One region of the Pseudomonas sp. KH_040 genome, then DNA from elsewhere that is predicted to be linked to it. Evidence: riboswitches for the same ligand, from Rfam matches in the RefSeq annotation. Region 1 holds a riboswitch; each other region holds the start of a gene.

Region 1 (9,571 bases):
GAGTGCCGGCCCAGAAAAAAGTAACCAAAAAGGCTTGCTCCTACGTGCGGCCCGCTCGCTGGGGCTCGGGGTTCCTTCGCTCCGGGATCGATCCGGGCGCAGCGTCTCCGGTTTGCTTCGCTGCACCTACTCCCGCTGTGTTTGGCTGCGCCAAACGGTCGCTGCGCTCCCACGCCCGGATCAATCCCTCCACTCAGCCTTCCGACGTCGCCCGTGGATCAAGATCAAGAGCAGGCGAGCTGACACTCGGCCTATTGAGTGGTGAGGAGCACAGCGTGTTCGGCTTTGGATTTGTGGTGGATTCGCCCCTCACCCCAGCCCTCTCCCGAGGGAGAGGGAGCCGATTTTTGGGCCTTTCAAAATCTGAGTTCAACGCGGTATCGCACGTCGGCGTACCTCCCCCAAACGCCTCGATCAGTCCAATCTCCCGAGGTAGAGGAAGCCGATTTATGTGCTTTTCAAAGCTTGAGTTCAACGCGATATCTCACGTCGGCGTAACCCTACCAAACCACTCGGTCAGTCCCCTCTCCCTCCGGGAGAGGGCTAGGGTGAGGGGCTCTTGATCTGGCTTTGGCTTTGGCTTTGGCTTTGGCTTTGGCTTTGGCTTTTGATCTTTTGCCCCTTCGGCAGGCCGAGCGAAGGTGTTCATCCGGGGGTTAGGCGCGCAGCGCCGTTCGACGAAGTCGAACACATCGAGAGGAGGTGCAGCGAAGCAAACCGTAGGCGATGCCCCCGGATGGACACCGTAGCGAGGGAACACTGAGCCTCAGCGAAGTGCCGTACGCCGGGGCAAAGCCTTTTGGTTCCTTTTTGGCGTTTGAAAAAGGGACTCGCTGTAAGAGCGAAACCGCCAGCGGCAGCACCCGCAGCAACGGATATGCCCCCAAAACCAAATCTCAACGCCCATTGACCCACCCTTAGACGATGCGTAGCCTTGCGCCTTCGAGGTTCTTCGGCCGTTGCCGAAGCTAAGAAGGGAACGCGGTCAATGCCGCGGCTGCCCCCGCAACTGTGAACGGTGATGTTCGCTGCCACGCCACTGCCAGCTCAACTGATGAGCCCGCGGGAAGGCGCAGCAAACGCCAGGCCCAGCGCCTGAACGCCGTCAGCCAGGAGACCTGCCTCGTCACAGATTCTCAATTCAACCGGGCGGGGTGATCCGGTGGCGAACTCTCCGGGCACGCACGCGCGTTGCCGGTTCTCGTCCCGTATGCCCGCCGCTTGCCAAAGGGCATACCGATGAAAACACTGGCCAAACTCCCCGTCACCATCGTCACCGGCTTCCTCGGTTCGGGCAAAACCACGCTGCTGCGGCACATGCTCGACAACGCTCAGGGCCGTCGTATCGCGGTGATCGTCAACGAGTTTGGCGAGTTGGGCATTGACGGTGAAATCCTCAAGCAATGCACCATCGGTTGCACCGAAGAAGAAGCCACCGGCCGCGTTTACGAGCTGGCCAACGGCTGCCTGTGCTGCACCGTTCAGGAAGAATTCTTCCCGGTGATGCGCGAACTGGTTGCCCGTCGCGGCGATCTCGACCACATCCTTATCGAAACCTCGGGCCTGGCCCTGCCAAAACCGCTGGTGCAAGCCTTCCAGTGGCCGGAAATCCGCAGCGCCTGCACCGTTGACGCGGTGATCACTGTGGTCGACAGCCCGGCCGTCGCTGCCGGCACTTTCGCCGCGTTCCCGGATCAGGTCGATGCCCAGCGCAAACTCGATCCGAACCTCGATCACGAATCGCCGCTGCACGAACTGTTCGCCGACCAACTGGCCAGCGCCGACCTCGTCATCCTCAACAAGGCCGACCAGACCAGCGCGGAAGATCTCGCTCGCGTTCGCGCTGAAGTCGCCGAAGAGCTGCCGCCAGCGGTGAAGATCATCGAAGCCAGCAACGGTCGTCTGCCACTGGACGTGCTGATCGGCCTCGGCGCCGGTTCCGAAGAACACATCGACAGCCGTCACAGCCATCATGATCACCACCACGGTGAAGGCGATGACGACCACGATGACCACGATCACGACGCCTTCGATTCGATCTCCATCGAACTGCCGCAAGCCGATGAAAGCCTGCTGCTCGACGCCCTGACGCAATTGGTGGTCAAGCACGGCATCCTCCGGGTCAAAGGTTTCGCCGCCATTCCGAACAAGCCAATGCGCCTGCTGATCCAGGGCGTGGGCACGCGTTTCGACAAGCATTTCGACCGTCAGTGGGGCGCCGATGAAGCACGCGTTACCCGTCTGGTGTTGATCGGTCAGGAACTCGACGCGGCGCAACTCGAAGCGCAACTGCGCGCCGCGCTCAGCGTTTAAACCATGCACCTGCTCAGGACCCAGCCCGGCGGTTTCGTCTCGGATGACAACATTGCCGACCTTGGACAAACCCCCGCCGAGCTGGTGATCCTGTGCAGCGGCGACTCCAGCCTGGCGCTGCTCGCCGAGGCCGCGCAGCAGTTGCCCGAGGATTATCCGAGCCTGCGTCTGGCCAATCCGATGCAGGTGCAGAATCACGCTTCGGTCGATCTGTACGTCGACGAAGTGCTGCGCCACGCCAAGGTGATTTTGATTTCGCTGCACGGCGGCATCGCCTATTGGCGGTATGGCGTTGAGCGTTTGATCGAGCTGTCCGAGCGCGGTGTGCAGGTGATTCTGGTGCCGGGCGATGACCGGCCCGACCCGGAGCTCAGCGACTTGAGCACCGTCAGCGCCGAGGATCGCGACCGGCTCTGGCAGTTCTTGCGTCAGGGCGGCCTGGGCAATGCGCTGGACTTCTTCCGCTGTCTGGCCAGCCGTTGGCTCGGCCGCGATTACCCTTGGGAAGAGCCGCAGACCCTGCCGCGCACGGCGATTTACCACCCCAATAAAACCTCCGCCGCACTGAGTGACTGGCAAGCCGAATGGCTGCCGGAAAACCCGGTGGCGGCGGTGCTGTTTTATCGTTCGCATCTGCAGGCGGCGAACACTGCTTTTATCGATGTTTTCTGCCAGCGCTTGCAGGCAGCGGGGCTGAATCCGCTGCCGATCGCGGTGGCCAGTCTGAAAGAGCCCGGCTGCCTGGCGGTGGTCGAGGATTGGCTGGATGACGTCGAGGCGGGGGTGATTCTCAACACCACCGGATTCGCTCAGTCCAGCCCCGAAGCGCCGCATCTGCGGCCGTTTCGCCGCAACATCCCGGTGATTCAGGCGATCTGCGCGCAGGACAACGAGCCCGGTTGGCGCGCCAGCGAGCAGGGCCTCGGCCCGCGCGATCTGGCCATGCACATTGCCTTGCCGGAACTCGACGGACGCATCATCAGCCGGCCGATCAGTTTCAAGGATCTGGCCTGGCGCAGTGAGCGCAGCCAGTCCGACGTGGTCTGCTATCGCGCGCAGCCTGAGCGCATGGATTTTGTCGCCGAATTGGCGCGGCGCTGGATCGATCTGGCGCGGGTGCCGAATGGCGAAAAACGCATCGCGTTGATCCTCGCCAACTACCCGACCCGTGATGGGCGCATCGGCAACGGTGTTGGCCTCGACACGCCGGCAGCGGCGCTGAATATCCTTCGCGCGTTGCAGGCTGAAGGTTATCCGATCACCGCAGAATTGCCGAGCAGCGGCACCGAGTTGATCCAGCAATTGCTCGGTGGCGTCAGCAACGATCTCGACACGATTGACCTGCGTCCGTGCCAGCAAAGCCTGGCGATGGACGCTTATTTAGCGATGTTCAACGCGCTGCCCGAGGCCAATCGCACCGCCGTTATCGAGCGCTGGGGTGCGCCGCAAAACGATCCGATGTGCCGCGACGGTCGCATGATGATCGCCGGCATTCGTTTCGGCCTGACCTTCGTCGGCATTCAACCGGCGCGCGGTTATCAGGTCGATCCGAGTGCGGTCTATCACGACCCGGATCTGGTGCCGCCGCACGGCTATCTGGCGTTCTATTTCTGGCTGCGCAACACCTACGGTGCCCACGGCGTGATTCACGTCGGCAAGCACGGCAACCTTGAGTGGCTGCCGGGCAAAGGCGTCGGGCTTTCGGAGAATTGCTGGCCGGACGCATTGCTCGGGCCGCTGCCGAACATTTATCCGTTTATCGTCAACGACCCGGGCGAGGGCGCCCAAGCGAAACGACGCACGCAAGCGGTCATCATCGATCACCTGATGCCGCCGCTGACCCGCGCCGAAACCTACGGCCCATTGCGCAATCTGGAACTGTTGGCTGACGAATATTACGAAGCACAACTGCTCGATCCGCGCCGCGCTCGCGAGTTGCAGCGCGACATTCTGCAATTGGTGCGCGAGACGCAGATCGATCGAGAACTGCAACTTGATGCCGGGCTGGACAGTGACGCCGATGCGGCGATCTGGCTGCCGCGTCTGGATACGTATTTGTGTGATCTGAAGGAATCGCAGATTCGCGATGGCTTGCACATTTTCGGCGAGTCACCGAGCGGGCGATTGCGCATTGATACGTTGCTGGCGCTGCTGCGCATTCCACGCGGAGACGGCAAGGGCGCGCAATCGAGCCTGCTGCGCGCGTTGGCCAAAGCCTTTGAACTCGGTTTCGATCCGCTCGATTGCGCGCTAGCCGATCCATGGACCGGCCCGCGCCCGGCAGAGCTGCAATCGCAAAGCGAGGAAGTCTGGCGCAGCGCCGGCGACACCCGCGAACGCCTCGAACTGTTTGCCACCGCGTTGATCTCCGAGTCCCTGCAAATCCCTTGTGGGAGCGAGCCTGCTCGCGAAGGCGTCGTATCAGTCGCTAAAGATTTACCTGATCCACCGCTTTCGCGAGCAGGCTCGCTCCCACAGGGGCCGGCGTGGGCTGAAGTCAGCGCAATCATCGACCATCTGCGCGAAGTCGTCGCCCCACGCCTCGATGCCTGCGGCCCCGCCGAAATGCGCGGCCTGCTCGACGCCCTCAGCGGTCGTTTCGTCCCTGCCGGCCCGAGCGGCGCGCCGAGTCGCGGCCGCCTCGACGTGCTGCCCACCGGGCGTAATTTCTACTCGGTCGATGTGCGTAACCTGCCGACCACCACCGCGTGGCGCATCGGTTTCCAGTCGGCGACGTTGATTCTCGAACGCCATCTCCAGGACCACGGCGATCACCTGCGCCAGCTCGGTTTATCGGTCTGGGGCACGGCAACCATGCGCACCGGCGGCGACGACATCGCTCAGGCAATGGCGCTGATGGGCGTGCGTCCGGTGTGGGCCACCGGCAGTCAGCGCGTGGATGATTTCGAGATTCTGCCGCTGAGCCTGCTCGACCGCCCGCGCGTCGATGTCACGTTGCGGGTTTCCGGATTTTTCCGCGATGCGTTCGCCAATCTGATTCGCCTGTTCGACGCGGCGGTGCAGGCAGTAGCGGCACTGGATGAACCGGACGATCTCAACCCATTGGCCGCCAAAGTACGAGCCGAGCGCGAGGCACTGTTGCAGTCGGGCGTTGATGAGGACACCGCACGGCGTCAGGCCGGTTGGCGGATCTTCGGCGCCAAACCCGGTGCCTACGGCGCGGGCGTGCAGGGCGCGATCGATGGCCGTTTGTGGCAGAGCCGCGACGATCTGGCCGAGGTTTATCTGAACTGGGGCGCTTACGCCTATGGCGGTGCCGATGAAGGTACGGCCGCCCGCGAGCAATTCGTCCAGCGCCTGAGTCAGGTGCAAGCGGTGCTGCAGAATCAGGACAATCGCGAGCACGACTTGCTTGATTCCAACGACTATTACCAGTTCCAGGGCGGCATGCTGGCTGCCGTGGAAACCTTGCGTGGCGAGGCGGCGGCCAGTTATCACGGCGATCACAGTCAACCGGATCTGCCGAAGATTCGCACGTTAAAGGAAGAGCTCAACCGGGTGATTCGCTCACGGGCGGCCAATCCGAAATGGATCGACGGGGTCAAGCGCCACGGCTATAAAGGCGCGTTTGAACTGGCGGCGACGGTTGATAACCTGTTCGCGTTCGATGCCACCACGCAGTTGATCGATGACCATCAGTACGCTTTGCTGGCCGATGCCTATTTGCTCGATCCGGCAACTCGGGAGTTTGTTCGCGAGCATAATCCGCATGCGCTGAGGGACATGACCGAGCGCATGTTGGAGGCTCAACAGCGGGGGATGTGGCAGGAGCCGGGGGTTTATAAAGAGGCGCTGGAGAATCTGTTGTTGGACATAGAAGAAGATGTGTAGCCGGTTAAAAGCTACCCTCACCCCAGCCCTCTCCGAGCCGATTTGTGTTGGCTTTGGTGCCTGAGTTCAACGCGATAAATCAGGTCGGCGTACCTCGAAAGAACACCTCGGTCAGTTCCCCCTCCCTCCGGGAAAGGGCTAGGGTGAGGGCTACCCCAACTGACGCCCCACAACACTCAAACACACCAAAGACCACGACAGAGAAAACCCAAATGACCGACACCCCGCATTTCCCCCTCTCCGCCGTGGTCGGCGCCGATGACCTGAAACTCGCCCTGTGCCTCACCGCCATCGACCCGAAAATCGGTGGCGTGCTGATCGAAGGCCCGCGCGGCATGGCCAAATCCACCTTGGCCCGTGGCCTGGCGGATCTGCTCGCCAGCGGTCAATTCGTCACTTTGCCTCTGGGCGCTACCGAAGAACGCCTGGTCGGCACCCTCGACCTCGACGCCGCCCTCAGCGAGGGGCGAGCGCAGTTTTCGCCGGGCGTACTGGCCAAGGCTGACGGCGGCGTGCTCTACGTCGATGAAGTCAATCTGCTGCCGGATCATCTGGTGGATCTGCTGCTCGACGTTGCAGCCAGCGGCACCAACCTGATCGAGCGCGACGGCATCTCCCATCGGCATTCGGCGAAGTTCGTGCTGATCGGCACGATGAACCCGGAAGAGGGCGAGCTGCGTCCGCAACTGCTTGACCGCTTCGGCCTGAACGTTGCCCTCAGTGGCCACACGGCGCCGACCGAGCGCGGGCAGATCATCCGTCGGCGTCTGGATTTCGACAGCGATCCGCAAGCGTTCTGCACGCAGTGGGAAGCTGAGCAACAAGCCCTGCGTGTGCGTTGCGAAAATGCTCGCGCTGCCTTGGCCAATATTGCGCTGGACGATGCCGCACTGGCGCAGATCACCGAGCGTTGCTTTGCTGCCGGCGTCGATGGACTGCGTGCCGACCTGGTCTGGTTACGCGCCGCTCGTGCTCACGCGGCATGGCGCGGGGCTGAGGTGATTGGCGAGGAAGACATCGACGCCGTGGCCGAGTTTGCCCTGCGCCATCGGCGCCGTGAGCAAGCGCCATCGAGTCCGCAACAACCGGCTCAGGCGCCGGCCGAGACTCAGGCATCACCGAGCGAAGGGCAGGGCCAGTGGGGTGACATGCCGGCGCCGGCGCTCGCCACCGGCGCCCGCCGCGAAGTGCCGAGCTGGCCAAAAAAGCCTTAGGCATTCGTCCCCGATCCGATGCGGGGGCGAATGCCAGACCCCGCGCCGGACGGCTGGACAACGGACGTCAGGGCAAGCGCCATACGGCCCGCAGCGGTACGGTGAACTGGCCGGGCACGTTGCTCCAGGGGCGTCCTCGGGTTCGTGAAGATCTGCTGTTTCAACTGCGCACACGCTCGCCGCATGAGCTGTGGCTGGTGATCGTCGATGCCTCCGCCTCGACGCGGCGTCATCAGGCCTTGAGCGATGCCAAAGGCCTGCTCGCGCAACTGTTCGATGACGCCTATCGCCAACGGGCGCGCCTGGCCTTGTTGACGGCCAGCGGCTCGGCGCCGAAATGGCAGGTGCAAGGGTTGAAGGCCTCCAGCGGTTTGCATAGCTGGCTGGAGGCGTTGGGCGCTGGCGGCGGCACACCGTTGCTGGCGGCGCTGGGGCAGGCAGAGCAATGGCTGGCGGTGCGCCGCAAGCGCTTTCCCGCCGAGCAGCAGCGGCTGTTGGTGGTGACCGATGGGCGTTTGAAACAGTGGTCGGGATTACCGGCGCTAGCGTGTCCGGGGTTGTTGATCGATATCGAGCGTGGGCCGATCCGGTTGGGGCGGGCACGGGATCTGGCTTCAGCGTTGGGATCCGAGTATCGACACATTGATGAGCTGATTTCTCTCTAACCTTTTCGGCGATTGTTCTACCGTCTTCGCGAGCAGGCTCACTCCTACATTTGGAATGCGTTCCCCTGTAGGAGTGAGCCTGCTCGCGATTGCATCGACCCGGTCTAGAACCGAACACTCAAAACCCGCATCCCTGCTCTATGCTGCACCCAGCCCAATCACAAGGAGTGAGCGATGCGCGTTCTGGTCAAAAACCCTCAAGACGACTTCCGCGTCAAAGCCTACGCCGGCACCAACGGCGTGCTGCTGGCCATGGATCTGGCCGAACCCCGGCGCAAAGGCCTGCTGGGATTTGCCATCGAAAAGCAGCAGGGCGCCAAACCCTGGTTGTTCCTGTTCAACAGCCTGACCTTCCCGAATAAGGCTCACACCTTTCCCCAATTCCACGCGACACCAAGCGATACCGCGCCGCTGCAGAAATTTCGCTGGGCGGATTACGCGGTCAATCCGGGCATGACCCTCCACTATCGCGTGCATCTGGCCTACGGCACAGCCGATGCCGTGCAGTTGGGCGAGTCGCTGGAGCTGACGATCACTTCCGATGACGGCCAGCCGAGCAACCAAAGCGTGAATTTCAATCGAGCCGTTGCTGCCAGTCAGGCCTTCCAGCGCAAGTTTCCCGATCTCGACGCGCAGATCAGCGCCAATAAAAACATGCCCATCGAAGCCTGGCCCGATGCGGCCCGTCAGTGGCTGGAAAACGGTTTGCTCGGGCGCTTGCTGGGTTTTATCGAGCGTGCCGTCGATGACCAATGGGCGCTGGACATTGCCATCTACGAATATCAATTGCAGGCGATCGTCGTAGCGGTGAACGCGGCGTTCGCGCGGGGCGTGAAGGTGCGGGTGCTCTACCACGCCCGGCCGGACGATGAAGACACCACAATCAACGAAGCGAGTCTGGCGGCACTGCCTGCGGCGAGCAAACGCGGGCGAGTGACCCATAACATCTTTCACAACAAATTCATGGTCCTCAGTCGCGTCGGTGTCAGTGGTGAGCATCACCCTGAAGCGGTTCTGTGTGGCAGCACTAATTTCACCGCCAACGGGGTCTACCGGCAGGCCAACGTGGTGCATGTGCTGGACGATGAATCGATCGCCGCGAGTTATCAGCAGACGTTCGAGCAGATCTGGGTGCAGCCGGACGACGTCGGTGCAACCCGTGACTGGATCACCGAACACAATCCGATGAATCCGCAGCAGCCGTTATTTACCGGGTTTTCACCGCGTACCGGCGGGGCTGACCTGCAGGCGTTCGAGAACATCATCAGCGCGGCAAAAAAGGACGTGCTGTTCGTCACCGCGTTCTCGCTGCCGGACGCGATCCTTAATGCCTTGCTTGGCCAGCCCCACGACGACATTTTGCGTTATGGCCTGCAAAACACCGCCAGCCGCATCACCGGGTTTCACGCCGACCGCAGCGCCGAATTCGCCGCCACCGCTTTGCTCAATACCGGTCTGGAAGGCTGGCTGCGCGAGAACATGAAAGGTCAGAAAGGCAATCTGCTGGTGCACACCAAAGCGGTGGTC
Region 2 (9,571 bases), 200 kb from region 1:
TCGACCAGATAAGTCCCCTCGATGATCACGTACGGCTCGCTGAACGCAATCTGCGCCTCACGCACCGGCTCGATGGCGAGGAATGCCAGGTTCCACACGCCCTCCTCCAGCGCCGCGAAAACCTTGCCCGCCGCATCAAACGTACGCATCTCCAACTCGACACCCAACTCGGCAGCCAGCGCTATCGCCAAAGCCACCGAGACACCTTGCGGCGCACCATCCGCCCTGCGCTGCGCCAGCACCGGGTTACCGAAGTTGATCGCGGCATGCAGCACGCCGTCGGGCGCGAGATCGGCCATCACGGCCGGGGTGATTGGACTCATGGTGTTGCTCCCTGATTGGATAAAAAGTCAGTGTGCGTCGTGGCTGACACTGTCGAGGACACAACACACAGCGCGTAAGCCTTATGTCGTTGCCTGACAGGCACTCAAGTGTTCCAGCGCCCGACGCGTCACCGCATCGATGTAAGCCGCGTCACCATAGACCCGAGCCAGCAGAATCGCCCCCTCGTAATCCGCCACCCATTGTCGAGCGGTCAGCAAGGCTTGGACTTCATCGACCTGGCCTTCCAGCAAATGCGCAAACGCCTTGGCCCATGCATCGAAAAAGCTGCGAATCGGCTCCAGCAGTTCACTTTTGCCGTACGCCGCATCGACCGCCACCACACCCATCAGGCAACCGATCGAGTCATCCTGAAACAGCCTCGCCGCCTTACGCCCCATTTTTGTCAGGCGTTCTTCGGGGCTGAGTTTTTCATCAAAAGCTACGGCAAACAGGGTCTGGTTAATTACCTGATGCGTCCAGTCCAGCACGTCACGCAGCAAGGCTTCCTTATTCGGGTAGTGGTGATAGAAAGACGCCTTGGTGAAGCCGCAGGCGGCAGCAAGCACGTCCATGGTGGTGCCATGATAGCCAAGGCGCTTGAAGGTATTGGCGCACCGCAGAAGCAATTCTTCACGGGGGATTTTCAACGGTCGCACGGGTATTTCCTGATCCGGATAACTGGCGGTGATTCTATGACATAAGCCTGCCCTTCTCAATTTGACGGTTACCAACTGTTCGTTTAGTTTCTGTTTACCAAACAAATGGTCAGTAACTGGCGACCAATAGAATTCAAGGAGAGCAGAGATGAACGAAGCCAACAGTGGCCCCGGCAGAGTCACCCGCGAACAACACGGCCAGCTGTTTTTGATCGGTCTGGATCGCGCCGGCAAACGCAATGCATTCGACAGTGCAATGCTGACGGACCTGGCATTGGCCATCGGCGAGTATGAGCGCAATGACGAACTGCGCTGCGCCGTGCTGTTCGCGCATGGCGAGCACTTCACTGCGGGTCTGGACTTGATGGAACTGACGCCAAAACTGGCGTCTGGCGCCTTCAAGTATCCTGAAGAAGGCATCGACCCATGGGGCGTATCCAAACCGCGCAGGCGTAAACCGGTGGTGGTTGCCATTGAAGGCATTTGCTGGACGGCGGGCATCGAATTGATGCTCAACGCCGACATCAGCATTGCCGCCACCAATGCCCGTTTCGCTCATCTGGAAGTGTTGCGCGGGATCTCACCCGCCGGCGGTTCCACCGTGCGCTTCACCCGCGCAGCGGGCTGGACCGCCGCCATGCGCTACATGCTCACGGGGGAAGAGTTCGATGCCACTGCCGCCCTGCACATGCGCCTGCTGACCGAAGTAGTCGAGCCCGGTCAGACTCTGGCACGCGCCATCGAATACGCCAAACGCATTGCCAAGGCTGCGCCTCTGGCGATTCAGGCGACGCTGCAATCGGCGTTTCTGGCGCAGGATCAGGGAGACGATGCGGCATTGTCGAAGCTTGATGAACAACTGCTGGCCCTGATCAAAACCGAGGATGTCCGCGAGGGCGTCATGGCGATGATGCAGAAGCGCGAACCGCAGTTCAAAGGTCGCTGAAGGCTTTGCTCAACTCACTCGGAACAATTTCATGAACACCATGGCCGCAGCCTTTGCCGAATCGATCCAGAGACAGGACATCGCCCTCATTGCCCGCGATGGTTATCCATTGTCAGCCAAGCGCTACAGCGCGGCGGGCGCGGTCAAAGGCAACCTGATCATGGCCGGCGCCACCGGGGTGCAACAGCGCTTTTATCGGCGTTTTGCCGAGCACGCGGCGCGCCAGGGCTTTCACGTGCTGACCCTCGATTACCGGGGCATCGGTGAGTCGAAACCGGCTTCCCTCAAAGGCTTTGAGATGTCTTATCTGGATTGGGCTTATCAGGATCTGGCGGCGGCAGTGGATCTGCTAAGCCAGGAAGCGTTGCCGTTGTATTGGGTCGGCCATTCGTTTGGTGGTCACGCGATTGGTCTGTTGCCCAATCACCACGCCCTGACGGCTTGCTACACCTTGGGCAGTGGTGCGGGATGGAGCGGCTGGATGTCCAGAGCCGAGGCCTGGAAAATCCGTCTGATGTGGACGTTTGTGCTGCCGGTGATTGTCGCCCGCAAAGGCTACATGGCCTGGAGCATGCTGGGCATGGGCGATGATTTGCCGCTGGGCGTTTATAACGACTGGAAACGCTGGTGCAAATTCCCCCACTACTACTTCGACGACCCCGAGATGAGCCATCTGCATGCACTCTACGCCGAGGTCACAACGCCATGCGTTTTCGCCACGTCGGTCGATGATCCGTGGGCGCCGCCGCGTTCGCGCGATGCGTTTGTCAAAGCCATGGTGAATGCACCGCTGACATTGCTGGATCTGCAGCCGCCACTGGGCAGCAAACCGTACGGGCACATGGGTTACTTCCGCGAAAGCGCACAGCCGTTGTGGGATGAGGTGCTTGATTGGCTGCAAAGCGCCCCTGCACACACCACATAACCTGAGCTGCTGCAGGCTGCGATCTTTTGATCTTGCTTCAAAACAAGATCAAAAGATCGCAGCCTCGCTTCACTCGACAGCTCCTACAGGAATGCATTCCAACTGTGGGAGCGAGCCTGCTCGCGAATGCGCTGTGTCATTCAATGTTGATGTTGACTGACACGGCCTCTTCGCGAGCAAGCTCGCTCCCACAGGTGATTTATGGTGTTTAGGTGATCGGGGAATAGCCTTCGATTTCGTCCGGCCAGGCCGTGAGGATTTCGAACCCCGTCTCCGTCACCGCAACCATGTGCTCCCATTGCGCCGACAACGAGCCATCCTTGGTCAGCACCGTCCAGCCATCCGGCATGTTCTTCACATGGCGCTTGCCGGCATTGAGCATCGGCTCGACAGTGAAAATCATCCCGGCCTTGAGCTTCATGCCTTGATTGGGAAAGCCGTAATGCAAAATCTGCGGCTCGTCATGGTAAATCTTGCCGATGCCGTGCCCACAATATTCGCGCACTACGCTGAAACCTTCCTTCTCCGCCAGCGTCTGGATCGCGTGGCCGATGTCGCCCAACGTGGCGCCAGGTTTCACCACACGAATACCCGCGCACATCGCCTCGTAAGTGGTCTTGATCAGGTGCTGCGCCTCAGGCGTCGCCTCACCGACCACGTACATGCGGCTGGTATCACCGAACCAGCCGTCCTTGATCACCGCGATGTCGAGGTTGACGATGTCGCCATCCTTCAGAGGTGTGCCCGACGGGATGCCGTGGCAGACCACATCGTTGACCGAGGCGCAGACGGTTTTCGGGAAGCCGTGATAACCGACGTTGGCTGGCACGGCTTTCTGCACGTTGACGATGTAGTCGTTGCACAGTTGATCGAGCTGATCTGTGGTGACGCCGGCCTTGACGTGCGGCACCAGCATTGCCAGTACCTCGGCGGCGAGTTTGCCGGCAGCACGCGATTGCGCGATGTCGGCCGGGGTGTTGATCTTGATCTGGTTTCTCATGCGCTGACGGCTTCCTGAGTCAGTTGTTGCAGATCCAGCCCGCCGTTCTGTTCGGCGCGGATCAGCAAGCGGCAAATGGCGCTGTGGTCGAGGTTGGGGTGCAGTTCGGCGAGCATGCCGATGCGCATCCAGTGCTCGGCCTGCGCGTTGATCGAGCGGCTGAGCGCATTGCTGGAGATGCGCAGGTTCTCGTGCATGTCCTCTGAAATCTTTACGATGCCCATATATGAATCCGATACGATGTGTATATGGATCGTATATTAGCCAAGCATCCACCAAAATTGCAAACACACACGCTGATCGTTCCCACGCTCCTGCGTGGGAATGCAGCCCGTGACGCTCCGCGTCACTGGACGCGGAGCGTCCCTAGAGGCATTACCACGCGGAGCGTGGGAACGATCAGTTCGCGGCATTGCCAAATCGCGGGCAAAAAAAAGCTGCCAAATTCGGCAGCAAAAACTTTAAGAACACGCGATGTATTGGCCGCAGCATAGACGCCGGATAATGACAGTGTCATGACAGCCGCAAATTCATTCAACCGCCCCTGCCCCGTCATCAGGATGTCATCAAGATCACGGCAGAATCCTCGCAAACCGTCTTGAGCCTCGCGACGGATGCTCTGCAAGGATTCCCATGAAAGACGACGCCTCGCTGTTTGCCGCCATCGACCTGGGTTCGAATGCCTTTCGCCTGATGATCGGCCAGTCGGTGCGCAGTCGAAAGGGCCTGCAGATTCAGGAAGTGAAAACCCTGCGTGAACCGGTGCGGCTTGCCGAAGGCTTTGATGGCGGTGCGCTGGACGCACTGGCACTGGATCGCGGCTGGCAGGCATTGGCGCGATTCGGCAAGAAACTGCGCGGTTTCGAGGCCGGCCGGGTGCGTGCGGTGGCGACCAGTGCGGTGCGTGAAGCGGATAACGCGCAGCTGTTTCTGGCCAGTGCCGAGCGGCATCTGGGCTTTCCCATCGACGTCATTTGCGGCCATGAAGAGGCGCGGCTGGTCTACGCCGGCGTAACTCACGCCTTGCCCAGCGCCGACGACCTGCGCCTGGTGGTCGACATCGGCGGAGGCTCCACCGAGCTGATCCTCGGCCAGGGCTCACAACCCTTGTTAACCGAAAGCATCGCCATCGGCAGCGGCACCTTGAGCACGCGATTCTTTCGCGGCGGCGATGTGTCCGCCGGCGCGCTACAGGAGGCCGAACGCTTCGCCATCCTGCAGTTTGAACACGTCGCCAAGCGCTATCGCGCGCAAGGCTGGCAGCAGACCATCGGCTCTTCCGGCACTGCGCGCATGCTGGCCAAAGTGCTCAAGGCCAATCGCCTCAACGACTTCGGCCAGGACGGCATCACCTACGGCGGACTGCTGCGCCTGTCGTTACTTCTGCTGAAAGTGAACAACGTGCAACAGCTCAAGCTCGCCGGCCTGCAACCCCATCGCCAGAGCATTCTGCCCGGCGGTCTGGTGTTGATGCTGGCGGCGTTCAAAGTGTTCGGCATCGCGCAAATGCTGCCCTCCGAACCGGGCCTGCGTTTAGGCGTCTTGCACGGTTTGATGAGCCAGCACTAATCCTCGCCACGACAGATTCGTCTCCCCTTCAGCGGCTTGATCGACTACCATGCCGCCGCTGGTTCCCGAACGGGACTAATAGGGAATCCGGGGTGCTTGCACAGCATTGACCGGAACTGCCCCCGCAACTGTAGGTGCCGAGCCTGCTCCACGACTGCCACTGGGTGAATCCCGGGAAGGCCGGAGCCAGGCGATGACGCATCAGTCAGGAGACCTGCCGGCACAGTGATTACTAACCGGCGGGGTGTCCGGGAAGGACATCGTGCCGTGTACTTCTTCTTTTGATGACCGGCCTTGCGCAGTTTCCCTGACCGCGTTCGATGGTGTGTTTCCGATCCGTACTCTCCCGCTCCCCGTACGGTTCCCCTGGAGACTGCCCCATGCTGCTGCCCCGCATCGCCACCCTCATCACCGGCCTGAGCCTTGGCGCCATGGCGCAAGCGGCACCGACGGTCTATCCGCTGACGATCGAAAACTGCGGCAGCACCCTCAATTTCCAACACGCACCGACGCGCACCGTGACCATCGGCCAGGCCGGCACGGAAATGCTCTACGCCATGGGCCTGGGCGACAAAGTCGTCGGCACCTCGTTGTGGTTCAACAACGTGCTGAATAAATACAAGACACAGAATGACAAGATCGAGCGTCTGGCCGATAACGAACCGAGTTTCGAATCGGTGATCGGCAAGCGCCCGGAACTGGTCGCCGTGGAGCTGGAATGGATGGTCGGCCCGCAAGGCGCGGTCGGCACCCGTGAGCAATTTCATGAATTGAAGATTCCGACCTACCTGCTGCCTTCCGATTGCGAAGCCAAGGACAACCTCGTCGGCGCCGATGGCACGCGACTGGCGCCGTTTCGCATCGAGACGATTTACAAAAGCGTGAGCCAACTGGCGCAAATCTTTGATGTGCAGGAGCGTGGCCAGCGGCTCAACGACGAACTCAAGGCCAGCCTCGCCAAGTCGATTGCCACCGCCCAAGGTAAACAACTGAAGGATGCCAGCGCGCTGGTGTGGTTCTCCAGTGCACAAATGGACATCGAGCCATTTGTGGCCGGACACAAAGGCATTCCCGATTTCATGCTCAGCACCCTCGGCGTGCGCAACGTGGTGGCGTCCGATGAAGAGTGGCCAACGGTCGGCTGGGAAACCATCGCCAAAGCCAATCCGACCTTCCTCGTGATCGCGCGCATGGATCGTCGACGCTTCCCCGCTGACGACTATGAAAAGAAACTCGCCTTCCTGCGCAGCGATCCGGTGACACGCAACATGGACGCGGTGAAACACAACCGCATCATCATTCTCGACGCCATGGCCATGCAGGCGAGCTTGCGCATGTTCGACGGCATCGAGCAACTGGCCACGGCCATCAACGGCTATGACCTGTCGCAATGAGTGCCAGCCTGATCCGTACGTTGCTGGCCCTGGCGACGCTGTTGATTGCAGTGGTTGCGGGCGTGGCCATCGGTGAAACCTCGATTGAACCGGGTGTGGTCGTGCAAGTGCTGGCGAACAAATTGTGGGGCGCCGGATACGCGCTGGATCCTATCGATGAAGGCATCGTCTGGAACTACCGCCTGACCCGCGCACTGGTCGCAGCCGCGTGCGGTGCCGGTCTGGCGACGTGCGGGGTGATTTTGCAGTCGCTGCTGCGTAATCCGCTGGCCGATCCCTACTTGCTGGGGATTTCTGCCGGCGCCTCGACCGGGGCGGTGATGGTCGCGCTGCTTGGCGTTGGCGCGGGGATGATCTCATTGTCAGTCGGTGCCTTCGCCGGCGCGGTCACGGCGTTCGTGCTGGTGATTCTGCTGGCGCGAGTCAGCGGTTCGGCCAGCGGCACCGGGCAGATCATTCTTGCCGGGATCGCCGGTTCGCAGTTATTCAATGCCCTGACGGCGTTTCTGATTACTCGTTCGGCCAGCTCCGAACAGGCGCGCGGCATCATGTTCTGGCTGCTGGGCAATCTCGGTGGCGTGCGCTGGCCATCGGTATGGCTGGCAGTGCCGGTTGCCGTGCTGGGACTGGTCGTGTGCCTGTGGCATCGGCGGGCGCTGGATGCGTTTACCTTTGGCGCGGATTCGGCGGCATCCCTCGGTATTCCGGTGCGACGGGTGCAGATTTTGCTGATTGGTTGTGCGGCGCTGGTGACGGCGGTGATGGTGTCGATTGTCGGTTCAATCGGCTTTGTCGGGCTGGTGATTCCCCACGCCGCGCGGCTGTTGCTCGGTACGGGTCATGCGCGATTGCTGCCGGCCAGTGCCTTGGGCGGTGCGGTGTTTTTGATTGCTGCTGATGTGCTGTCGCGCACGCTGATCAAGGGTCAGGTGATTCCGGTCGGGGTGATTACCGCGCTGGTCGGTGCGCCGGTGTTCGCCTTGATTCTGGTTGGCCGCAGGTCCGCGCGATGAACAGTGTTCTGAGTTGTTCTGGTCTGAGCTTCAAGGTACGCGGCGCCGAGTTGCTCAACGGTGTCAGCCTTGACGTCCGGCGCGGCGAAACCTTGGGTATCGTCGGGCCAAATGGCTCGGGCAAATCCACCCTGTTGAAGTTGCTGGCCGGGCTGCGTGAACCGAGCGCCGGCGAGGTGCTGCTCGAAGGTCAGCGCTTGGGCAAAATGGCCCGGCGCAGCATTGCGCAGAAGCTGGCGGTGGTCGAACAACAGGCCGACACCGACGACGGCATTCGCGTGTTCGATGCCGTAGCGTTGGGGCGCACGCCGTGGTTGTCGGCACTGCAACCGTGGTCGGCGGCGGACGATGCCATCGTCGAGCAGGCGCTCACCGACGTTGACGCGACGCACCTGCGCACGCGTCTCTGGCGCAGCCTGTCGGGTGGTGAGCGGCAGCGAGTGCATATCGCTCGCGCCCTGGCGCAGCGACCGCAGATTCTGTTGCTGGACGAGCCGGCCAACCACCTCGACATTCAGCATCAACTGACCATTCTCAACGTGGTGCAGGCGTTGCCGGTGACCACGTTGATCGCGCTGCATGATCTTAATCAGGCGTTGAAGTGTGATCGTCTGGCGGTGCTGGAGCGCGGGCGGCTGGTGGCGTTGGGCGCGCCGCTGGAAGTGCTGACACCGCAGCGGTTACAGGACACTTTCGGGGTCAGGGCGCATTACCTGACGGACCCGTTCGATGGGGCGCAGATTCTCCGGTTTCACTCATGAGATTGTGCATGTGGGTTGTTTGCCAGACCGGGTCAGCGTCGACATCGATAATCTCGAAGCCTTGGCGCTGCCAGAACGCGATGGCGCCCGGCAGAAATGGATGAGTATGCAGGTAGATCACTTCAACTCCGTCGGCGAGTGCCAGGTCTTTGAGTGATCGATACAGCGCACCGGCCAGGCCTGAGCGGCGCTGTGATGGCAGGACAAACAGACGGACGATTTCCACCACTTTAAGGTCCGGATAGAGCAAGTGCGGGAAGCGTCGGTCGTAAGGGAGATAGCCGATTGAGGCGACAATCTGCCCTTCGTGACGAGCGATCAGAAAGCGCCCTGCCCCACGCAGATAAACCTCGGCAAACCGCGCCAGATCGTCGGGCATGCCGGTCGCGCTGAGCTTGGGGAAAAGCTCGGCGCGGGCGCTTAGAACAAAATCCAGCACCTCGGGAATGTCTGCGTCGGACACGGTTTGGATAACGGGTTGATCACTCATGTAGCGGCAAATACCTAGGATGCGGCTGGGCACAGTAGCAACAGCTTTTCGGCGATGCCATGAGAATTCCCGTTTCTGAAAATACATACACAACCCCTGTAGGAGTGAGCCTGCTCGCGATAGCGGTGTGTCAATCACCGATGATTTGACTGACACACCGCTATCGCAAGCAGGCTCACTCCTACAAGGGGTTGTGTTTATTCAGGTGGTTAAGGTGTCAGGCCAGCTCTTTACGCAATTGCCGGGCGGCGGTGACCATATGCACCAGCGCCGCTTCCGTCTCCGGCCAGCCACGGGTTTTCAGGCCGCAGTCCGGGTTGACCCATAGCCGCTCGGCCGGAATACGCTTGGCAGCCTTGCGCAGCAGATTAGCCATTTCCGAAGCATCCGGAATGCGTGGCGAGTGGATGTCGTAGACGCCCGGGCCGATGTCGTTCGGGTAAGCGAACGCTTCGAAGGCCTCCAGTAACTCCATGTCGGAACGTGAGGTTTC
Region 3 (9,571 bases), 960 kb from region 1:
CGACGGGGCGATGGCCTCACGCGAGTTTCGAGGTGCCCGGCTGTTGCCGGTCTGCGAAGGCGCGCGATTTTATCAGGCTTGAGGGGCAGCGGCCATCCTCGCACCGACGGGCAGGGCCATATCTCGGGAAATTTTTTGCAATTAAGGCCTGCGGGTGCCTGTATAAGGTGTGGCGATTAACCGTCTATCGTTATCACTGTGCAAAAACTTACCGCTGTCGTGTGAATGTTTGGTGCTGGCAGATTGTCACAGCCATGCTCAACCGATTCACGCGGCCTGTTCCAGCCGCTCCTGTCGACGGGAATTTTCCATGCGTTTTTGTAAATTGTTGTTTGTGGGTTGCTTGTCGCTGATCAGCCTGGCGAGTCACGCCGAAAACCTCAAAGGCCTCTATCAAGTACGTGAGCCGGTCAATGGCCAGGCACCGGAAGAGCGTGATCGCGCCACGCAGGCGGCGCTCGACACGTTGGTCTTGCGTTTGACTGGTGATCCGAAGGCTGCGCAAAACCCGGGGCTGGCGGCGATTCGCAAGGATCCGCAGCAGATCATCAGTCAATTCGGTTTTGATGCCGGGCCGCCGGAGGTGCTGAAAGTCGATTTCGATCCGGCGACCACCGAGCAGGCGCTGCGACGTGCCGGGTTGTCGGTGTGGGGCGCCAGTCGGCCGTCGATCCTGAGTTGGTGGCTGAACGACTCGGCTGAGGGTTCCAGTCTGGTTGGCGATGGTCAAGCCGCTGCCGCGCCCTTACGTCGAGCAGCTCAACATCGCGGCTTGCCATTGCGTTTGCCGCTGGCGGACTTGAGTGAGCAATTGGTTGCCACGGCGCCAGCGCTGGAAGGCACCGATCCGGCGCCGTTGCGCGGCGCGTCCGAACGCTACAACGCTGATGCCTTGCTCGCGGTGCATGCCCGTGAAGAGGGCGGGCAGTGGCAGGCCAAGTGGCACTTGTGGCTGGGCGATCAGAAAGAGGCGGGCAGTGTGCAGGGCGCCGATCAGGCTGCGGTCGCTGACGCGGTGATGCTGGCGGTGGCTGAGCGGCTGGCGCCTCGGTTTGTTGCCAAGCCGGGCGCTTCGGGGCAGCAGACTCTGGAAGTGCAGGGGATGAATCTTGAACACTACGCGGCGCTGTTGCGGTTACTCGAGCCGTTTGGCGTGCGTCTGCAAAGTGTTGATGGCGATCGCATCGTCTATCGGGTCAACGGCAGTGCAGATCAAATGCGCGCGCAATTGTCGCTGGCGAAGTTGCAGGAGTTGCCGGCTGAAGCCCCGGTGCCGGTCGCAGCACCACAACCTGCGGTTGCGGGCGCAGCACCTGTCGTGGCTCCGGCCCCGGCACCATCAGCACCTTCGTTGCGGTTTCGCTGGTAAGTCTTTCCTTATATAGAAGCTACAGGAGTGGTACATGGCCGATACGCGGCGTTGGTTCTGGCTCGGTGGGGTAATCCTGCTTTGCGCGTTTGTATGGTTGCTGCACCCGATCCTCACGCCGTTTCTGGTGGCGCTGTTGCTGGCTTATCTGTTCGATCCGCTGGTGGATCGCCTGGAAAGACTCGGGCTGTCGCGTACGTGGGGGGTAATCGCGGTATTTGCCTTGTTCACCCTGATCGTCACCGCGCTGTTACTGGTGCTGGTGCCGATGCTCGCCAAGCAGTTGCTGCGGTTATACGAACTGGCGCCGCAAATGCTCGACTGGCTGCAACACACGGCGTTGCCGTGGGCGCAGGCGAAGCTGGGTCTGTCGGATGGTTTCTGGAAGTTCGACAAGGTCAAAGCGGCGATCAGCGAACACATGGGCCAGACCACCGACATCGTCAGTGTGGTGCTCAGTCAGGCGACCGCGTCGAGTCTGGCGCTGATTGGCTGGCTGGCGAATCTGGTGCTGATTCCGGTGGTGAGTTTCTACCTGCTGCGTGACTGGGACGTGATGATGGCCAAGATCCGCAGTCTGCTGCCGCGCGATCGGGAGGAGACTATCGTATCGCTGGCCGGTGAATGTCATGAGGTGCTGGGCGCGTTTGTTCGCGGGCAGTTGTTGGTGATGGTGGCGCTGGGCGTGATTTACGCGGCGGGCCTGATGATTATCGGGCTGGAGCTGGGGCTGTTGATCGGTCTGATCGCGGGCCTGGCGGCGATCGTGCCGTACATGGGCTTTGTGATCGGTATTGGCGCGGCGTTGATTGCCGGTTTGTTCCAGTTCGGTGGCGATCTGTACCCGATGGTCGGGATCGTCGCGGTGTTCATGGTCGGTCAGGCGCTGGAAGGCATGGTGCTGACCCCGCTGCTGGTGGGCGATCGCATCGGTCTGCATCCGGTGGCGGTGATCTTCGCGATTCTGGCCGGTGGCGAGCTGTTCGGTTTTACCGGTGTGCTGCTGGCGTTGCCGGTGGCGGCGGTGATCATGGTGCTGGTGCGCCATGTGCACGACTTGTACAAGGATTCCGACATCTATAGTGGTGTTGACGATCCGCAGTTGTAATGGCGCAGGGGCGGCCCGGCAAATCGCCGGGTTGGCCCGTGTCCTGCAGGCGCTGGCGCCAAGGAATCTGTCATAAAACCGGTGCGTTAACGCAAACCTTTGATTTTGCTTGGACTCTGTCGCATTGTGCGCTCAGCTTCACGGGTATAAACTTCGCAAACTTTACACAGAGGCCACTAACGGTTCCTTGAGAACTGTTCAGTCAGCATGAAACCGATTCAGCTGCCCCTAGGTGTGCGTCTGCGTGACGACGCCACCTTCATCAACTACTACCCAGGCGCCAATGCCGCTGCACTCGGCTATGTCGAGCGTCTATGCGAAGCCGACGCCGGCTGGACAGAAAGCCTGATCTACCTGTGGGGCAAACACGGCGTAGGGCGTACGCATCTGTTGCAGGCAGCGTGTCTGCGTTTTGAGCAAATGGGCGAGCCGGCGGTGTACTTGCCGTTGGCCGAGTTGATGGATCGCGGCGTCGAAATCCTCGACAACCTTGAGCAGTACGAACTGGTTTGCCTGGACGACTTGCAGGTGATTGCCGGCAAGGCTGACTGGGAAGAGGCGATGTTTCATCTGTTCAACCGTCTGCGCGACAGCGGTCGGCGTCTGCTGATCGCCGCGTCAACCTCTCCGCGTGAACTGCCGGTCAAACTGGCTGACTTGAAATCGCGCCTGACCCTGGCGTTGATTTTCCAGATGCGCCCGCTCTCCGATGAAGACAAATTGCGCGCCTTGCAGTTGCGCGCATCGCGTCGCGGTCTGCACCTGACCGATGAAGTCGGGCATTTTATTTTGACTCGCGGCACCCGCAGCATGAGTGCGCTATTCGACTTGCTTGAGCAGCTCGATCAGGCCTCGTTGCAGGCTCAACGCAAGCTGACCATTCCCTTCCTGAAAGAAACCCTAGGCTGGTAACGGCGCGGCTTTCAGCGTGTTTCGGCATAATTCAGGCGCCAGAAAATCCGCTTTCCTGCAAGCTGTGCAGGCCGCGTCTCGGTTCAAATGGGCTTAAGCGCTTAGATGTAAACGAGAAACCGAGAAGTCACAAAAAGATCGATTGAATTTGCAAATGAGGCTGATAGCGGGCATAGTCTCGGCTTCTTTACAACTATCAGCCACGGTCGTGCCCATGCTAAAGCGCTTCGCACCCCTCGTGCCTCTCGCACTCGTCACCCTGTTGTACGGTTGCGCTGCTCATTCTCCAGTTCAAGAGCAGCCTCAACAGGTTAAAAATTCTGCCACGGCCCAATCTTCCGTTATTTATCAGGAAGAGCTGGACACCGAAAAAGAACTCAACGAATTCAATGGCAAGAAGCCTTATCAGCTTCCTGTTCTGGCCGACAGCATCCTCGAACGCGGCATGTCCCTGATCGGTACCCGTTACCGTTTCGGCGGTACCTCTGAAGCCGGTTTCGATTGCAGCGGTTTCATCGGCTACCTGTTCCGCGAAGAAGCCGGCATGAACCTGCCACGCTCGACCCGCGAAATGATCAACGTTGATGCGCCGCTGGTCTCGCGCAGCAACCTTGAGCCGGGCGATCTGCTGTTCTTCGCCACCAACGGTCGTCGCGGTCGTGTCAGTCACGCCGGGATCTACCTCGGTGACAACCAGTTCATCCACTCCAGCAGTCGTCGCAGCGGCGGTGTTCGCATCGACAGCCTGGGTGACAGCTACTGGAGCAAGACCTTCATCGAAGCGAAACGCGCTCTGGCCAACGCTCCAACTGTAGTCACTGCTCGCAAGTAATCCCTTGTTGTCGCTGCGTTCGCGGCGACAATCAGGCTTGCGGTAACGGAGTAGACTTAGACTTTACAAGGTGAAGTTAAAGTCTTACTTGAAGTTTGCCGCGTAGCCGCTAGAATCCTGTATCTATATTGATGGCAAACCGCCTGCGTGCTCACGCAGGCGGTTTTGTTTTCTGTCCATCGGCAGAAAAAGCCGCAGCCAGATCAGGATGTTCTGCTTATGACGATGTCGGCCCGCCTCACTTTGATCTTCTTCGCAGCGCTGCTCAGCGCCTGCGCCAGTCGCACACCGCCTCCTGCGCCGGTGGTTCGCGCACCGGTCGTGTTCGGCCCCTCCCAAGCTTTTTCGCCTGCTGCTGAAGACGTGCTGTTTCGCGCGCTCGGTCTGGTCGGCACGCCCTATCGTTGGGGCGGCAACACGCCGGATTCAGGCTTTGATTGCAGCGGGCTGATCGGTTTTGTCTACCGTGATGCGGCGGGCATCTCTTTGCCGCGTTCGACGCGTGAGCTGATCGTCATGCAGGCACCGAATGTCGGCAAAGAAGGCTTGCAGACTGGCGATCTGATCTTCTTCGCCACCAATGGCGGCTCGCAGGTCAGTCATGCGGGGATTTACGTCGGGGAAGGGCGCTTCGTGCATGCGCCGGCCACGGGCGGCACGGTGAAGCTGGACAGCCTGTCGAAGGCGTACTGGCAGAAAGCTTATCTGAGTGCCAAGCGGGTGTTGCAGCCGGAGCATCTGGCGCATAACCCGTAATTCAAGCAGCCCACAATCCCATGTAGGAGTGAGCCAGCTCGCGATAGCGGTCGTTCAGTCAATGATGATGTCGACTGATACGAAGTTATCGCGAGCAGGCTCACTCCTACAGTTGTTTGTGCATGGCGAAAATTATTTGCTGGCCGACACTCGCCACACCTTGTTGCCGACATCATCCGCCACCAGCAAGCCACCTTGCTGATCGATCACCACGCCCACCGGGCGACCTAGTGCATTCTCGTCCTTGTCGAGGAAACCGGTCAGCACATCCACCGGTTTGCCACTCGGCTTGCCACCGGTAAACGGCACGAAAATCACTTTGTAGCCACTGTGCGGTTTACGGTTCCATGAACCATGCTGGCCGATGAACGCGCCTTCCTTGAACTGCGCCGGCAGCGTGTTGCCCTCGGCGAAGCTCAGACCCAGTGAGGCAGTGTGCGGTCCGACTGCGTAATCCGGGGCGATGGCTTTGGCCACCAGGTCCGGATTTTGCGGCGACACACGCACATCGACGTGCTGGCCGTAATAGCTGAACGGCCAGCCATAAAAACCACCGTCCTTCACGGAAGTGATGTAGTCCGGCACCAGATCACTGCCGATTTCGTCGCGTTCGTTGACCGCTGTCCACAGCGCGCCACTGACAGGCTCCCAGGCCAGGCCATTGGGGTTGCGGATGCCCGAGGCAAAGATGCGGTGATTGCCGGTCGCCCGATCGACTTCCCAGATCGCCGCGCGGCCTTCTTCTTTATCCAGACCATTTTCGCCGACATTACTGTTCGAGCCGACCGTGACGTACAGTTTGCTGCCGTCCTTGCTGGCGATGACGTTTTTGGTCCAGTGGTGATTCAGCGTGCCGCCGGGCAGATCGACGACCTTGATCGGCTGCGATTTGATCTCGGTCGCGCCGGGTTCGTAGTTGAAACGCAGCAGGCGATCGGTATCGGCGACGTACAGGTCATTGCCAACCAGGGTCATGCCGAACGGCGAGTTGAGGTTTTGCAGAAACACCGTGCGGGTCTCGGCGACGCCATCGTGATCGGCGTCACGCAGCAGGGTGATGCGGTTTGGGCTTGGCACGCCAGCGCCAGCCTTGCCCATGACCTTCTTCATCACCCAGCCGCGAATCCCGCTGCTGTCATCCGGTTTTGGTGGGGCATTGGTTTCCGCTACCAACACATCGCCATTGGGCAGCACATAGAGCCAGCGCGGATGATCGAGGCCTTCGGCGAATGCCGCGACCTGGGTGCCAGCCGCCGCTGTCGGTTTGCCGCCGTCGGGCCAGCCGATCGCCGGGGCGATATTCACCGTCGGGATCAGGGTCTTGTTCGGTTCGGGCAGCTTCGGTGACGGGCCGGTGCCGTCGGAGACTTGCAGGCTGGAGGTTTCACCGCAGGCGGCGAGTCCTCCGGCGAAGGCGATGACAAAAACGAGCTGGGGCTTGCGCATTGCTGATCTTCCCTATGAATGCATTCCTAATCATAGAGGAGGGCGCAAGCCCGATGGTTCAACTGCTCAACCGCGCGCTTCCTTGAACAGCACGGCGATGCCCGGGTGATAATTGCCGGCTTCGCTGCGTAACTTGCGGTAGGCGTAGGGGAAATACCAGGCGACCGCGCAAGTGTGTTCCTTTTGCAGGTCGTCGACCATGTCCTGCAGCTCTTCGGGGCTGGCGCTGTGCTGGGCTTTTTGCGGCGCGACAAACAGGCAGCCGAGCTTGAGGTCGCTGGCGTAGCTGATGCGTTTGGCGTCGTTGGTGATGTCCAGCAGGGCTTGGGTCAGATTGAGGTTGGTAACCTTTGGCCAGCGCTGGGTGGCCTGGATAAAGGCGCGGTCTTCGGCACCGGCCAGAAACAGATCAGCGCGGGCATTGCGCTCGCCTTCTTCATTCTGCTTGCGCGTGGCAGTGCCGTTCAAAGTCACCAGCTCAGCCATCCAGGCTGCGGCCGAGAGCAATCCGAGATTGGCTTTCTCGTCATGCCAGTAAGGGGTGTCGCTGTCGCCGCGCACGGCGTTGTAACGGTCGATACAGTCAAACCAGCGTTCAAGCACCGGGCGCAGGAATTCCAGGCGCGGGTTGCTGATGATCATGCCTTGCATCGTCATCATCCTTTATTGTTGTAGTGGGCTTTTCGGGAAAAGCATGGCTCTTTGATATCATTTGTATCAGTGTGGCACAAGATTGGCGTCAGATAATTGATCGGCGGCAGTTATTCGCCCGATGACCACCTCTTTAATTGACGCTCCACCCCCAACCCTCTAACCTTCGCGGCTTGTTTCAGGTGCTCTGTGACCTGCGTCGACAGAGTGAAACAGGGAAGCCGGTGAGGGTTGTCTTCGCACGAAGAACCACCACGATCCCGGCGCTGCCCCCGCAACGGTAAATGAGTGAAAACTGCGCCTTGAGCCACTGCCTCGAAAGAAGCGGGAAGGCGCGCAGTCAGGCGAAACGCCGCTCATGAGCCCGGAGACCGGCCTGATCCATCCAGCGGCATCACGGTGGGCGATGCCAGGCTTTTTGCCGTCTATTCTTGTGCCTGCCCGCCGTTATCCAGCCTCAACGGAGAGCTCCCCCCATGACCGATTCCCCCGAGCGCGACGAACGCCATCTGGCGCGTATGCAGCGCAAAAAAGCCGTGATCGACGAACGCATCGCCAACTCGCCTGACGAGTGCGGGCTGGTGCTGGTGCTGACCGGCAATGGCAAAGGCAAAAGCAGCTCGGCGTTCGGCATGCTCGCCCGCGCCATGGGCCACGGCATGCAGTGCGGCGTGGTGCAGTTCATCAAGGGCCGCAACAGCACCGGCGAAGAGCTGTTTTTTCGCCGCTTCCCTGAGCAAGTGCGCTTTCATGTGATGGGCGAGGGCTTCACCTGGGAAACCCAGGATCGTCAGCGCGACATCGCCGCCGCCGAAGCCGCGTGGGCCGTGTCCCGCGAACTGCTGCGCGATCCGTCGATCGGTCTGGTGGTGCTCGACGAACTCAACATCGCCCTCAAACATGGTTACCTCGATCTCGATCAGGTGCTCAGCGATTTGCAGGCGCGTCCGCCGATGCAGCATGTGATCGTCACCGGTCGCGCGGCCAAGCCGGAAATGATCGAAATGGGCGACACTGTGACTGAAATGGGCATGCTCAAACACGCCTTCCAGGCTGGCATCAAAGCGCAGAAAGGCGTCGAACTTTGAATCAGCCACGTCACTGCCCGGCGGTGCTCATCGCCGCGCCGGCTTCCGGTCAGGGCAAGACCACCGTCACCGCCGCGCTCGCCCGTTTGCATCGCAATCAGGGGCGCAAGGTGCGCGTGTTCAAATGCGGCCCGGACTTTCTCGATCCGATGATTCTCGAACGCGCCAGCGGTGCGCCGGTGTATCAACTGGACATGTGGATGGTCGGCGAGCAGGAAAGTCGTCGTCTGTTGTGGGAAGCCGCCAATGAGGCGGATCTGATTCTGATCGAAGGCGTGATGGGCCTGTTCGATGGCACGCCGTCCAGCGCCGATCTGGCGCGGCACTTCGGCGTGCCGGTGCTCGGCGTGATCGACGGCACGGCCATGGCGCAGACCTTTGGTGCGCTGGCGCTGGGCCTGGCGAAGTATCAGCCGGATCTGCCGTTTGCCGGTGTCCTGGCTAATCGTGTCGGCACTTTGCGCCATGCGCAATTGCTCGAAGGCAGCCTCACGGAAGGTTTGCGTTGGTATGGCGCGTTGTCCCGTGAGACCGGTATCGAACTGCCGAGTCGCCATCTCGGCCTGGTGCAGGCCAGCGAACTGAATGACCTCGATGTGCGTCTCGATGCCGCCGCCGATGCATTGGCCAGCAGTTGCGAGGTAGCGCTGCCACCGGCCGTGGAATTCGCCGCGCCTGATGTGATCGCTGTAGAGCCGCTGCTGAAGAATGTGCGAATCGCCGTTGCCCGTGATGAGGCGTTTGCCTTCACCTACGGCGCGAGTCTCGATCTGTTGCGAGCGATGGGCGCCGAGTTGAGTTTCTTCTCGCCGATCCGCGACACGCAATTGCCTGAGGCGGACAGCCTGTATTTGCCCGGTGGGTATCCGGAATTGCACCACCTTGCGTTGTCGCAGAACACCGCGATGCTGGAGGCGATTCGTGCGCATCACGCAGCGGGCAAACCGTTGCTCGCCGAATGTGGCGGGATGCTTTATCTGCTGGATTCGCTGACCGACGTTGAGGGTACTCGCGCTGAGCTGGTCGGGCTGCTTAAGGGCGACGCGGTGATGCAGAAGCGTCTGGCTGCACTGGCGCTGCAAGCAGTGGATTTGCCGGAAGGATCGTTGCGTGGGCACACTTATCATCATTCGTTGACGACGACTGAGCTGACGCCGATTGCGCGTGGCTTGAGTCCGAATGGCGGGCGCGGCGCCGAGGCGGTTTATCGGGACGGGCGGATGACGGCCTCTTATGTGCACTTCTACTTCCCGTCGAGTCCCGCGGCTATCGCAGCATTGTTTGCACCCGACCTCCATGCCGCCATCGCTGGCAAGCCAGCTCCCACATTGGGCGGTGAGCTTCCTGAAGAAATGCAATCCCCTGTGGGAGCTGGCTTGCCAGCGAAAGGGCCATGACAGACAACGCAT

What was found. A riboswitch is a leader RNA that binds a small molecule or an ion and turns the genes downstream of it on or off. The one in region 1 is predicted to bind cobalamin.
Region 2: it holds a riboswitch for cobalamin, as region 1 does, so the genes downstream of both, AC3IUF_RS12225 (ABC transporter substrate-binding protein) here and cobW (cobalamin biosynthesis protein CobW) in region 1, are expected to answer to the same signal.
Region 3: it holds a riboswitch for cobalamin, as region 1 does, so the genes downstream of both, cobO (cob(I)yrinic acid a,c-diamide adenosyltransferase) here and cobW (cobalamin biosynthesis protein CobW) in region 1, are expected to answer to the same signal.

Annotation. Positions count from the first base shown of each region.
Region 1 is NZ_CM174487.1:2,903,004-2,912,574, forward strand. Features, by position in the region: cobalamin riboswitch at 929-1,140, shown strand; gene cobW (cobalamin biosynthesis protein CobW) at 1,240-2,313, shown strand; gene cobN (cobaltochelatase subunit CobN) at 2,317-6,165, shown strand; gene AC3IUF_RS13095 (magnesium chelatase ATPase subunit I) at 6,378-7,379, shown strand; gene AC3IUF_RS13100 (vWA domain-containing protein) at 7,361-8,044, shown strand; gene AC3IUF_RS13105 (phospholipase D-like domain-containing protein) at 8,219-9,571, shown strand, end outside.
Region 2 is NZ_CM174487.1:2,700,391-2,709,961, reverse strand. Features, by position in the region: gene AC3IUF_RS12265 (transporter substrate-binding domain-containing protein) at 1-323, opposite strand, end outside; gene AC3IUF_RS12260 (TetR/AcrR family transcriptional regulator) at 405-980, opposite strand; gene AC3IUF_RS12255 (crotonase/enoyl-CoA hydratase family protein) at 1,129-1,926, shown strand; gene AC3IUF_RS12250 (alpha/beta hydrolase family protein) at 1,958-2,851, shown strand; gene map (type I methionyl aminopeptidase) at 3,060-3,851, opposite strand; gene AC3IUF_RS12240 (ParD-like family protein) at 3,848-4,075, opposite strand; gene AC3IUF_RS12235 (hypothetical protein) at 4,198-4,476, opposite strand; gene AC3IUF_RS12230 (Ppx/GppA family phosphatase) at 4,485-5,420, shown strand; cobalamin riboswitch at 5,463-5,656, shown strand; gene AC3IUF_RS12225 (ABC transporter substrate-binding protein) at 5,801-6,814, shown strand; gene AC3IUF_RS12220 (FecCD family ABC transporter permease) at 6,823-7,827, shown strand; gene AC3IUF_RS12215 (ABC transporter ATP-binding protein) at 7,824-8,588, shown strand; gene AC3IUF_RS12210 (GNAT family N-acetyltransferase) at 8,527-9,078, opposite strand; gene metE (5-methyltetrahydropteroyltriglutamate--homocysteine S-methyltransferase) at 9,296-9,571, opposite strand, start outside.
Region 3 is NZ_CM174487.1:1,944,359-1,953,929, forward strand. Features, by position in the region: gene AC3IUF_RS08745 (DUF2066 domain-containing protein) at 311-1,369, shown strand; gene AC3IUF_RS08750 (AI-2E family transporter) at 1,404-2,477, shown strand; gene hda (DnaA regulatory inactivator Hda) at 2,685-3,389, shown strand; gene AC3IUF_RS08760 (C40 family peptidase) at 3,604-4,221, shown strand; gene AC3IUF_RS08765 (C40 family peptidase) at 4,441-4,977, shown strand; gene AC3IUF_RS08770 (PQQ-dependent sugar dehydrogenase) at 5,110-6,423, opposite strand; gene AC3IUF_RS08775 (hypothetical protein) at 6,490-7,074, opposite strand; cobalamin riboswitch at 7,238-7,468, shown strand; gene cobO (cob(I)yrinic acid a,c-diamide adenosyltransferase) at 7,551-8,162, shown strand; gene AC3IUF_RS08785 (cobyrinic acid a,c-diamide synthase CobB) at 8,159-9,559, shown strand; gene bluB (5,6-dimethylbenzimidazole synthase) at 9,556-9,571, shown strand, end outside.